4 regions of the Ensifer sp. LBL genome follow, and region 4 is predicted to be linked to each of the others. Evidence: predicted binding sites of a transcription regulator. Region 4 holds the regulator's gene; each other region holds the start of a gene.
The links. Region 4 encodes PhoB, which activates phosphate uptake and scavenging genes when phosphate is short. Its sites were predicted from a motif close to TGTCATNNANCTGTCAT; they were not measured.
Positions count from the first base shown of each region.

Region 1: the regulator PhoB is predicted to act here: its motif matches at 1,163-1,179, upstream of OKW20_RS01355 (PhoX family protein).
Region 2: the regulator PhoB is predicted to act here: its motif matches at 875-891, upstream of phnD (phosphate/phosphite/phosphonate ABC transporter substrate-binding protein).
Region 3: the regulator PhoB is predicted to act here: its motif matches at 1,868-1,884, upstream of OKW20_RS23915 (DUF1868 domain-containing protein).

Region 1 is NZ_JBNDJY010000001.1:277,307-280,370, forward strand. Features, by position in the region: gene OKW20_RS01350 (DUF2339 domain-containing protein) at 1-1,059, opposite strand, end outside; gene OKW20_RS01355 (PhoX family protein) at 1,255-3,064, shown strand, end outside.
Region 2 is NZ_JBNDJY010000011.1:16,351-19,414, forward strand. Features, by position in the region: gene phnD (phosphate/phosphite/phosphonate ABC transporter substrate-binding protein) at 1-791, opposite strand, end outside; gene OKW20_RS30315 (response regulator transcription factor) at 903-1,595, shown strand; gene OKW20_RS30320 (sensor histidine kinase N-terminal domain-containing protein) at 1,585-2,967, shown strand; gene OKW20_RS30325 (ABC transporter substrate-binding protein) at 2,964-3,064, shown strand, end outside.
Region 3 is NZ_JBNDJY010000006.1:180,135-183,198, reverse strand. Features, by position in the region: gene rpmF (50S ribosomal protein L32) at 109-294, opposite strand; gene OKW20_RS23920 (glutathione S-transferase family protein) at 440-1,087, opposite strand; gene OKW20_RS23915 (DUF1868 domain-containing protein) at 1,084-1,818, opposite strand; gene mtgA (monofunctional biosynthetic peptidoglycan transglycosylase) at 1,921-2,694, opposite strand; gene OKW20_RS23905 (polyprenyl synthetase family protein) at 2,840-3,064, shown strand, end outside.
Region 4 is NZ_JBNDJY010000001.1:1,000,921-1,003,984, reverse strand. Features, by position in the region: gene pstB (phosphate ABC transporter ATP-binding protein PstB) at 1-52, shown strand, start outside; gene phoU (phosphate signaling complex protein PhoU) at 103-816, shown strand; gene phoB (phosphate regulon transcriptional regulator PhoB) at 1,019-1,702, shown strand; gene OKW20_RS04895 (GcrA family cell cycle regulator) at 1,771-2,292, opposite strand; gene OKW20_RS04890 (aspartate aminotransferase family protein) at 2,714-3,064, shown strand, end outside.

The sequences.
Region 1 (3,064 bases), 720 kb from region 4:
CGGCCAGATGAGGCCGACGCCAACGATCATCACCAGCAGCGCAAAGGCGACCGGCCGCGGTTCGAATGGCGCGACGGCGGTGATGTAGGCCAGGCCCCAAAGCCCGACGCCCGCATTGGCCAAGGTCGGAACGACGGTCCAGCTGCGCAGGCGCGACGCAAGCAAGGTCGCGAGCCACACGATCGAGAGGAAGCCGAAGAGCACCCAGGGGCGCGGTTCATTGCTCGAGACGAGCAGCGGCGTTGCGAGCGAGGCAAGCAGGCCGAGGCCAGCGAGCGCCTGCCCATGCAGCAGCGACAGGCCGACGGTCGCAAGCGAAATCGCCGCCAAGAGAACGAAGGCCGTGCCCGTGCCGATATAGTCGTAGATGCCATAGGCGGCATAGGCGACCCCGAAGAGTGTGACGGCACCGGCGGCCGTCAGAATGCCGGGGATCATGGCATTCTGGAATTCGTTGGCGATCACGGGCACCGCGCGCCGACGGATGACCTCGCCCGCCGCCATCAGCAGGAGGCCGAACAAAGCGGCAAGCGTCAGGCGAACCGCCGGGCTCAGCAGGCCGGCGTCGATCGAGTACTTGACCATGAAGACGCCGCCGAGCGCCAATGCGATGCCGCCAACCCAGACGGCCCACCGGGCGCCGAGACGGCTTTCCAGGCTCTCGGTCTGACGGGGTGCCGTTGCGACCGGCTGCGGTGCTTCCATGCTGGCAGCGATCGTCTCCTCGCCCTCGATTTCGGCCGCGGTTCCCTCTGCATCGCCGAAAATCCGGGCGCCTTCGCGCGCGCTGGCCGACATGGCGGCAGCAGCATCGTCCAACGTCTCCCGCCCCAGCGTCTCTGGCCCCAGCGTCTCCGGCACAGCCGGCAATTCGTCCGCCGCCGTAAGCGCCTCGGTCGCTCCTTCGGCCGGAGCGCGATCGCCCGGCGCGGCCTTCAGCGCGACGATCTCCGCCTTGAGAGCGCCCAGTTCGGCACCAAGGCGCTCGGTCGTCCTGCGGTTGCCGAGATAGGCGGATAGGGCCAGAATAAAGGCAGCTAAAGCAATAAGTTCGAACATACTTTCTCCTGGCAGTCGCAATCGCCGGCGCGCGCAACCATACAGACTTTTGTGCAAGCGCCAAATCTATAGACGGCCGAGCGCTGTAATCTCTTCACGGAAATGTCGCAGAACTGTCATCGGGCAGCTGGTACAGGCGGATGAACACCGCTGCCTCGCGCGGTGGTTTCCATCGTTCAACCAGGAGACCCGATCATGGACAAGCATCTCGCCCAGACGGAAGAGACCGAATTCAAGACGCTGACGGAACGCAGGGAAGAGCTGGAAGATGTCGGCCACAACTGTTCCACCAATCCGACGATGGGCGACATCATCCATCGCCGCTTCTCGCGCCGCTCGTTCATCGGCGGCTCGCTGGCCGTTGCCGCGATCTCGACCACCGTCAGCCCGCTCGCTCTCCTGACCGCCGAAGAGGCACGCGCCGAGGACGGTTCACAGTTCGACTTCACCGAGATCGAAGCCGGCGTCGACGAGAAGCACCATGTCGCCGAAGGTTATGATGCAGACGTCCTGCTTCGCTGGGGCGACAAGATCTTCGCCGACAGCCCGGAGTTCGACCCGAAGAACCAGACGGCCGCCGCCCAGGAAAAGCTGTTCGGCTACAACAACGACTATGTCGGCTTCATCCCGCTCGACGGCAGCGCCGACCACGGCCTGCTCGTCGTCAACCACGAATACACCAATGCCGAGCTGATGTTCCCGGCCTTCGCCAGCGTCGTGAAGGAAAAGGTGACCAAGGACGGCAAGGAAGTCGAGGAAGAGAAAGTCGTTCTCGGCGAATACAGCAAGGAGCTGGTCGACATCGAGATGGCGGCCCATGGCGGCACGATCATCGAGATCCGCAAGGTCGACGGCAAATGGCAGCCGGTTCTCGACGGCAAGAACAACCGCCGTATCACCGTCAACACCGAGATGCAGATCACAGGCCCTGCCGCCGGCCACGACCGCCTGAAGACGCCCTCCGACCCGACCGGCAAAAAGGTGTTCGGCACGCTCAACAACTGCGCCGGCGGCGTCACCGCCTGGGGCACCTACATGATGGCCGAGGAAAACTTCAACGGCTACTTCGGCGGCGAGATCGCCGAGGACCATCCGGAATACAAGCAGCTGAAGAGGCTGGGCGCACCGGGCGGCCAGTATGAATGGGCGTCCTTCTACGACCGTTTCGACGTCTCCAAGGAGCCGAACGAAGCCAACCGCTTCGGCTGGATCGTCGAGGTCGATGCGCTGGACCCGACCTCGGTGCCGAAGAAGCGCACGGCTCTCGGCCGCTTCAAGCACGAAGGCTGCGAATCGATCGTCAACAAGGACGGTCGCGTCGTGCTCTATTCCGGCGACGATGAACGCTACGACTATGTCTACAAGTTCGTGACCAAGGGCACCTTCAACCCTGACGACCGCGCCGCCAACATGGACCTCTTCGACGAGGGCACGCTCTACGTCGCCAAGTTCGACGAAGACGGCACTGTCACCTGGATGCCGCTGACGCACGGCGAAGGCCCGCTGACGGAAGCCAACGGCTTCGCCTCGCAAGCCGACGTACTGATCAACACCCGTCTTGCCTCCGACGCGCTCGGCGCCACCAAGATGGACCGTCCGGAAGACGTTCAGCCGAACCCGAAGACGGGCAAGGTCTACGTGATGCTGACCAACAACACCAAGCGCAAGGCCGACGAAGTCGACGCCGCCAACCCGCGCGCCAAGAACGCCTTCGGTCATATCGTCGAGATCACCGAGACCGACGGCGACTTCGCCTCGCTCAAGAGCCGCTGGGATGTTCTTTTGAAGTGTGGCGACCCAAGCGTGGCCGATGTCGGCGCTTCGTTCTCGACCGCGACCACCAAGAACGGCTGGTTCGGCATGCCCGACAATTGCGCCATAGACACCGATGGCCGCCTCTGGGTTTCGACCGACGGCAACAACGAGAAGGACACCGGCCGTACCGACGGTATCTGGGCGATCGACACGGACGGTGCCGCCCGCGGCACGTCGAAGCTCTTCTTCC
Region 2 (3,064 bases), on a different contig from region 4:
TCATGCGCATAGGCAAAGGACGACGTCGGAAAGATGCCGCTGGTGAAGATGACGCGGAGGTCTTCGCGCTTGACCATCCGCCGCTCAATCAAACGTTCCAACACGTCGGACGCGACGGCCGCCATGTCGTAGTCACCCGAGATCACGCCGAGAATGGACTTGTCATGACCGCCGGACATGATCGGCGCATAGTCCTCCCCCGGGCTCAGGCCTTCGCCCGGGAAAAGCGCGCGCGGCGCCAGATGCCCTGAGTTCGAGAACGCGGACGCGTGCGCCACGCGCCGCCCCTTGAGATCAGAGAGCGTCTTGAACGGGGAGTCCGCGCGAACGATGGCAATCAGATTGTAGCCGCGCACTACCTTTCCGATGCCTTTCGCGGCAAAGGGAACGGCGCCGGCGCGGTTGACCGCCTCGACCGTCGGTCCGGTCGAAAAGCCGGCGAAGTGCAACCGCCCGGAGCGCATGGCTTCGATCTCCGCCTTGCTCGACTGCACCGGGTAATAGACGATCTGGCGGCCGAGACAGGCGCCGAGATGGGTGGTGAAATCCTTGAACAGGCTGGCATAGATGGCCGGCTCCTCGATCGGAGCATAGGCCCAGACGAGCGTCTGCGGATCCCGCCATTTCGAAGGGTCTGTCGGCGCATCGGCAACGAAGTCCTTGTCGGCGTCGCAGTAGCGCTCGTCGAGATCGGGGCTTGTCCCGCAACCGGCTTTCGCCGTTGTCGACACGGGCAACAGCAGCACGCACGCCAATGCGAGGCCGGCCAAAAACAGCCTGTGCGCGTTCATGTCTACCCCTCCCCGAAGCTCCGCTCTCCCGGCGAAAGCTTCATAGTTCTCATCTGCTTTTGATCTGTGTATGGGAGTATCACTGTCACAATCCTGTCACCTGGAAACGCGATGCGCATTCTCCTGATCGAAGACACCCCCGACATCGCCTTTGCCATTTCCATGCGCCTGGAAAAGGAAGGCTACGAGGTCACGACCGCGTTCGACGGCGCGGAAGGAGAGCGGCTCGCCCTCAACGCCTCGCACGATCTGGTGATCCTCGACATCAACCTGCCGAAGCGGGACGGCTTCGCCATCCTGAGTGCCATGCGCCAGGGTGGGTTGACGCGTCCCGTCATCGTCATCACCGCCCGCAACCAGGTGGCCGACAAGGTCGACCTGCTCGAATTAGGCGCTGACGACTATCTGGTCAAACCCTTCGACCTACACGAGCTCGTCGCGCGCATCCGGGCCGTCTCCCGCCGGCACCTGGGAGCGGCGCAATCGGTTCTGCGCTTGGGCTCGATCTCCATCGACCTTTCGGCCCGCGCGGTGATGCTCGAAGGCCGCCCGCTCGACCTCGGCCGCCGCGAATTCGACGTGCTGGAGGCCTTGGCGACCCGCGCCGGCACGACGGTCAACAAGGAGCAGCTGGTCGTAAAGCTCTTCGGCTATGAGGACACGGGCACGCCGAATGCCGTCGAGTTGCTGGTTTCCCGGGTGCGCCGGAAGCTCGAGGACTGCGACATCGAGATCGTCACGCATCGCGGCGTGGGCTACATGCTGCGCCAGCGCACCGGGGGCGGCGCAAGCGGTGCGGTCTGACTATTCGATCGAGCGCCGCATCCTGTTCAGCGGCGCTGCCCTGCTCATCATCATCGGGCTTTTCCTGTTCTGGATGGTGCGCTGGAATGCACACAACGCAGCCGAAGAAGCCTTCGACCGCGTGCTCGGCGCGGCCGCACTTTCGATTGCCGACACGGTCTCGATCGAGGACGGCACCGCAAGCGTCGACCTGCCGCATTCCGCCTTCGCCATCCTCGGCACATCCCGGCTCAATCGCATCTTCTATCGGGTGGCCGCCCCCGACGGCACGATCATCACCGGCTCGCCGATCCTCGGTCTGGAGATCCCGCACGGGACGGGACCGCAGTTGCGGCTGGCCGACAGCACCTACAGGGGCGAGCGGATCCGCATCGCCGCCGTCGCCCGCTACAGCACCGACGCAGCCGGCGGCGGCTGGGTCGACGTTCTCGTCGGCGAGACCCGCGAGGCGCGCGATCAGCTCGGGCTGCACCTGACCTTCAATGCGGCCCTTCCCGCAATCGCCGTATCCGTGCTGGCATTCCTGCTGATCTGGCTGGCGGTCCGCCAGGCTTTCGCACCGCTGAGAACGGTCGAGGCCGATTTGCGCCACCGAGCCTCGTCTGATCTGAGCCCGGTCTCCGGCCCGGTGCCAAGGGAGGTGAGCGCGCTGATCTCGGCGCTGAACGACTTCATGGGCCGGCTTGATTCCGTGCTCGTCGGCCTGAAGAGCGTGACGGCCGACGCCGCCCATCAGTTGCGCACGCCGCTGACTGCCTTGCGCGCCCTTGCAGAACTTTCGATCGACGAAGCGCCGTCGGGCAGATTGCGTGACATTCTCGGGCGCATCCACGCCAACTCGGTCAATGCCAGCGTTCTCGCAAACCAGCTTCTGTCGGATGCAAGCACGCTGCACGGCATTGAATCGCGTCTGCGCGAGACCCTCGACATACGCCTCGTTGTGCGGGAGGCCATCCGTCGCCTGCAGGCCGAAGGTTCCTATCCCGCCCTCGACGACATGCTCACGCTTAACCTGCCCAGCAACGCCGTCGAGATCGAGGCAGAGGCCGTCAGTCTGCGCGAGATGATACGCAACATCATCGAAAACGCGCTGGTACACGCGCCGGGATCTATCGAGGTCACCGTGACGGAGGCGGATCGCCTGGTCCGTTTCGTTGTTTCCGATCGGGGGCCCGGGATTCCCATGGAGATGCGCAAGCAAATGTTCGAACGCTTTTCCCGGGCCGACAGCAGCAAACCGGGCTCGGGCCTTGGGCTTGCCATTGCCAGAACCGTCGCGGAAGCCATGGGCGGCAGCATCAGCCTCGACGATCGGGATGGAGGCGGGTTGTCGGTTGCGGTTTGCCTGCCCAAGGAGGGAACTCCGGCATGATCGTTCGCTTCACGTTCATGCTTCTTGTCGCACTCTTTGCCGCATCGCCGCCGGCGCGGGCCGCCCCGGAACGGCTGACCATCGTCGGGGTCGATGC
Region 3 (3,064 bases), on a different contig from region 4:
CACGCAAGGCGCCAGCGATACCACGGCGTCCAAGCAAGATCATGTCAGATGCAAAACAAAAGGGCCGGCAGAGCCAGCCCTTTGAACCTAATCCGCGAACGGAAACGCTTATGCGCTTTCCTTCGGGGTCAGAACCTGACGGCCACGGTACATGCCGGTCTTCAGGTCGATGTGGTGCGGGCGACGCAGTTCGCCGGAGTTCTTGTCTTCGACGTAGGTCGGGGTCTTCAGAGCGTCAGCCGAACGGCGCATGCCACGCTTGGACGGGCTCGTTTTTCTTTTAGGTACAGCCATTTCATTCTCCACTTATCGGGCAAACACTGTTCAGCAGCCGAAATGGCCGTGTAAAACAGATGTTAATCACGGAAATTTGGCGCGCTTATACATGGCCAGCTGCTGTTTGACCAGTCCCCACGGGCAATTTTTCGACTCGACCTTTTCAGACCTCGTCTTCGATGACGACCCAAGGCTCTGCGCGGGCAGCTTCTTCCCATTTCAGGAACGCCGGATGTGCCTTTACGCGGTTCATGTAGCCGAGCGTTTCTGGATCCGCAACGAGATCATAGACATCGAAGCGGTTGACCACAGGTGCGTACATCGCATCGGCCGCGGTGAAGGCGCCAAAGAGGAACGGACCGCCGGATTGGGCGAGCGCCTGCCGCCAGATCGTCTCGATGCGGGCGACATCCGCGCGGACGTCCTCGGCAACGTCCAGCGCCTTCTTCGCCCGGCGGACATTCATCGGGCAGGCGCCGCGCAACGCCCTGAAACCGGAGAGCATTTCCATCGAATAGCTGCGCGCCCGGGCGCGCGCCTGACGGTCGGCCGGCCATAGCCCTGCATCGGGAAAAAGCTCGGCGACGTAGTCGATGATCGCCAGCGATTCCCAGACAAGGAAATCGCCATGCCTAAGCAACGGCACCTTTCCCGTCGGCGAGACCGCGCGAATGTCCGGGTTACCCGCGGCGAAGTCGAAGGGGATGACCACCTCGTCGAAGGCGATGCCTGCCGCCGTCATCGCGATCCATGGCCGCATCGACCAGGACGAATAGTTCTTGTTGCCGACAAAAAGCGTAAGTCCGGTCATTTCCGTTCCTTGGTTGCTGGTCTCTCCGAGAAAACGATCAGTTCCTCGAAATGGTTCATGTCCTCGAACGAGCAGAAGGCGGGTGGATCGAGCGCGATCACCGGCACCTGCTCGCGCAGAAAAGCGAGCTGTTCGTCCAGCATCATCTGCCAGCGCGGTAGCGCAGAATCGTCGAGCCAATCGACGGGGTAGGCATAGGTGATGTGGAATTCGTAATCGTCATGATCAGGATGGCGGTAGCCGAAGGCGTCTGCGAAGGCGTCGCGCCAGGCCTTGAGACAGGCGCGATCGGCGGCACTGTCGCCTTCGAGCGCAAGGCCCGTCGGGGTGATCTCGGTCACGCGGGCGCGGAACGGCTCCAGCGGCACAAAATTCGCGAGCTGTTCGCGGTAATGCGCGGTCATCACCTCGATCGGCGTATCGAGCGACATGTCAGCCGGCCAGTAAGGAAGCTTCCGGCGGTGTTCGATGATGCCCTGGAAGACCGTCATGTGCAGGCTGGAGGGCGCGGTAAAGGCGAACTGCCGCGCCTCGGGCATCGCCATCAACCGGTCGCGCACGCCAAGCACGGCGGCCTCGGACGGCGACCCGGCAGTGACGTGGGAGACGACGGTGTTGCCCGGTTCCGAAAGGAAGCGGCCTTCGGTGTCGTAGCGCGTTCCGAGATGTCTCGGCGGGGCATGATTGGCGTTGCGGCCAAAGGCGAGAAGCGAGGGGGAAATCATGGTCATGGAGCGATCGGGCCTTTCAAGGGGAGAGAGGCCGAGATGGCAGAACTCTACAACGCGAGCATGACATCGCCCAGTGAGCCCATCCAATGAAAAGGTCTGATCCTAATTATAAAGGCAGGTGATGTAACCGCCGGAGCGGCTGGCGCGGCGCTCGATCAGATTCGCCAGGCGCTTCAGCCCGCGGCCCGGCTTGCCGGCGTTGCGCTCCTTCGGATTGGGCAGCGAGACAGCAAGCAGCGCCGCCTGCCGTCGCGAAAGCTTCGACGCCGAAACCCCGAAATGGTGGCGGGCAGCCGCCTCGATACCATAGATCCCGTCGCCCCATTCGGCGATATTGAGATAGATCTCCATCATCCGCCGCTTGCTCCAGACGAAGTCGGCGGCGACCGCCAGCGGCAGTTCCATGCCCTTGCGCAGGAAGGAGCGACCGTTCCAGAGATAGAGGTTCTTGACCGTCTGCATCGGAATGGTGCTGGCGCCACGGGTGGATTCCCCTTCGAGCGCATCCTCGACCACGCCCCGCATCTGGCCCCAGTCGACGCCGTCATGCGCGCAAAACTGCCCGTCCTCCGACATCATCACCGACTGCACCAGAACCGGGGCGATATCATCGAACTCGACCCATTGCCGATCGTAGCCGCGCAGCAGCACGAGATCGCGCAGCATCAGCGTCGAGACGGGATGGATGAACTCCACCAGATAGAGAACGATCAGTGCGTAAGGAAGGACGAGCAGGCCAAGCACGGCGAGCACGATCTGGCGGCGGCGCGTGCGCAACGTCCGGCGAAGCGAAGACCAGCGACTGGAAGGCACTTCGCCCTCCTCGCGCGCTTCCGGAACGACGTTCGCGGCCTGACTGTTCACCTCGCTGTCCATCCGCTTCTCTTAGTGCATGCGCAGGCAGAGTTGAACGGGCTTTCTGGCAAAAGGCAAGGCGTGCAGGCGGCTGTCCCAGGGAAAGCGCGCGGCTGCGACACGAATCCCCGTTGAAAGCCCTCTTCGCCCATGTCAAAGAGCGCGCATGAGCCAGGAACCATCGCCTTTTACCCGTCGCCTCGCCGCCAATGCCCGCACCGTCGAGGCGCTGCTGGAACGTCTGCTCGGCCAGACGACGGAAGCCGACGAAATCGCCCGGCCGGCAAACCTGTTGGGTGCCATGCGCCACGGCGTGCTGAACGGCGGCAAGCGCCTGCGCCCCTTCCTGGTGATCGAATGCGCCGATCTGCTCGGCGGCAACCGTGATGCG
Region 4 (3,064 bases):
CAATCCGGATGACCAGCGCACCCAGGATTACATCATGGGCCGCTTCGGCTGAGGCCGCATAAGGCTGCAACAGTAACTGCAAAGCGCCCGTAAGGATCGACGATCATGTCCATGCATATCATGTCCGCCTATGACGAAGAACTGAAGTACCTGACGCGCCGCATCTCGGAGATGGGCGGTCTCGCCGAGCAGATGGTCGCCGAATCCGTTCGCGCGCTGGTCAATTCCGACCTCGCTCTCGCGCAGAAGGTGATCTCGGACGACACCGTTCTCGACGACGCCGAGCGCCAGATCGGCGAGAAGGCGATCGTCACCATCGCCAAGCGCCAGCCGGTCGCCGCCGACCTGCGCGAGATCATGGGTTCGATCCGCATCGCCTCCGATCTGGAACGCGTCGGCGACCTTGGCAAGAACACCGCCAAGCGCGTGATCGCGGTTGCCGGATCCGGCATTCCGCGCAAGCTCGCCCGCGGCCTGGAGCACCTGGCAGAGCTGGCTCTGGTCCAGCTCAAGGAAGTGCTCGACGTCTACGCTTCGCGCTCGCCGGAGAAGGCCAACAGCATCCGCGAGCGCGACGAGGAGATCGATGCGATCTACACCTCGCTGTTCCGCGAGCTTCTGACCTACATGATGGAAGATCCGCGCAACATCACGCCCTGCACGCATCTTCTGTTCTGCGCCAAGAACATCGAGCGCATCGGCGACCACGCGACCAATATCGCTGAGACGATCTATTACATGGCGACGGGTGCTCAGCCGGAAGGCGAGCGTCCGAAGGATGACACCACTTCGACACTGGGCTCGGTCAACGACTGAGCGCCGAGCGCGCCGTAAGCATGCATGCCCTTTGAAATCTGATCCGGTCGCGGCTTCGGTCGCGGCCCCGAATTCCTGTATCTGAAGCACGCGGTTTTCGCCCCGCCTTTGAAATCGGCGGACGTGCTCCAGATTTAGAGTGTCTGAGCGCCGGCCGGGCCGATGAGCCCAAGGGTCGCCCGCGGTAAGGAGACGTTACCTGATGTTGCCAAAAATCGCCGTAGTCGAAGACGAAGAGGCGCTGAGCGTTCTGCTGCGTTACAATCTGGAAGCCGAGGGCTTCGACGTCGACACGATCCTGAGGGGCGACGAGGCGGAGATCCGGCTTCAGGAGCGGCTGCCCGACCTGCTCATCCTCGACTGGATGCTGCCCGGTGTTTCCGGCATCGAGCTTTGCCGCCGGCTGCGCCAGCGCCCCGAGACGGAGCGCCTGCCGATCATCATGCTGACGGCGCGCGGCGAGGAAAGCGAGCGCGTCCGGGGTTTGGCGACCGGCGCCGACGACTATGTGGTCAAGCCATTCTCCACGCCGGAGCTGATGGCGCGCGTCAAGGCGATGCTGCGCCGGGCAAAGCCCGAGGTCCTGTCGACGCTGCTTCGCTGCGGCGACATCGAACTCGACCGCGAGACCCATCGCGTTCACCGCCGCAGCCGCGAAGTGCGCCTCGGCCCGACCGAGTTTCGTCTTCTGGAGTTCTTGATGTCCTCGCCGGGCCGCGTCTTCTCGCGCTCGCAGCTTCTGGATGGCGTCTGGGGCCATGACATCTATGTCGACGAACGCACCGTCGACGTGCATGTCGGTCGCCTGCGCAAGGCTCTGAATTTCTCGAACATGCCGGACGTTATCCGCACCGTTCGCGGCGCCGGCTATTCGCTCGAAAGCTGACAGATCCGGGAGTCGCCAACAAAAAAAGGGGCCGATCGGCCCCTTTTTTATTGATGCTGTCCGGCTTCTTAGCGGGCCCTGCGGCGCTCACCCGACGGCTGGTAGGCCAACCGCGCATGGAAGGTGCAGTAAGGCGAGGATTCCGGGGAATCGTTGCCGCAGAAGTGAAACTCTTCCTTCAGCGGGTCGCCGATCGGCCACTTGCAGGTGCGCTCGGTGAGCTGGGTCAGCTCGAGGCGGCGCGACATCGGCACGACAACGTCGGTCCGGGTGCTGAAATCCTGCTCGGCAACGAGATCGACTTCGATTTCTTCCTTGAGAACGACAGCGCCGGCCGCGCGTGCAACCGGGCGGGCCGAAACGCGCGAAGCGTAGTTCGGCGCACGCGGTGCCGAAGTCGGGCGCTTCGGACGGGCCGCCGTCGTGGTGCTACCGCCGGCCTTGGCGCGACCTGGCAGGCTCAGGCGGTGAACCTTGCCGATGACAGCGTTACGGCTGACGCCGCCGAGCTGTGCCGCGATCTGGCTCGCGCTCAGGCCCTCGGACCAAAGCTTCTTCAGTTTCTCCACCCGCTCGTCAGTCCAGTTCATTTCTGCACTCTCCGTTCTCAGCGTTGGGGATGGCAGAATCCCTCACCGCACCCCGGCTGAACCCCGGGGTTGCAAACGCGATAACTCTTTTGGTGACTAGGTCCGCCGCATGCGTCTAGTAATTGAATGTTAACGTACTGACCGCTGGACTCTGTGGCAAGAGTCCCGGGAATCAGGCCGAATCGATTTCGTAGTTTTCCCCAACTTGCTCGGCCGGCGTTGCATTTTTGCAAGCCCTCCCGGACGATTTTTCTGCTGCCAGGAATCGACCCTTCATGTTGCGCTGCAAGGCTTGGTTTTGTTGACATTGCAGCGCGAAATGGGAATAGTGCCTGCGCCGCCGAAAGGCGGCATTTTTGATTTTTATCGGCCCGCGTGAGGCGCGGGATCGATGTCGATCTGGAGTGAAGGAGAGCCTCGCATGACTGCAACAACGCCGCTTTACGATACCTACATGCGCGCGCCGTTGCGTTTCGAGCGAGGAGAGGGCGCCTGGCTGATCGCTGAAGACGGTACGCGTTATCTCGATTTCGGCGCTGGTGTTGCCGTGAATTCGCTCGGCCACGCGCATCCCCACCTCGTCGAAGCGCTGAAGGCGCAGGCCGACAAGGTTTGGCACCTGTCCAACCTCTATGAGATTGCGGGCCAGGAAAGCCTCGGTCGCCGGCTGACCGCAGTCACCTTTGCCGACAAGGTGTTCTTCACCAATTCCGGCGCAGAGGCGCTGGAATGCGCCATCAAGACGGCACGGCGTTACCACTTCTCCAAGGGT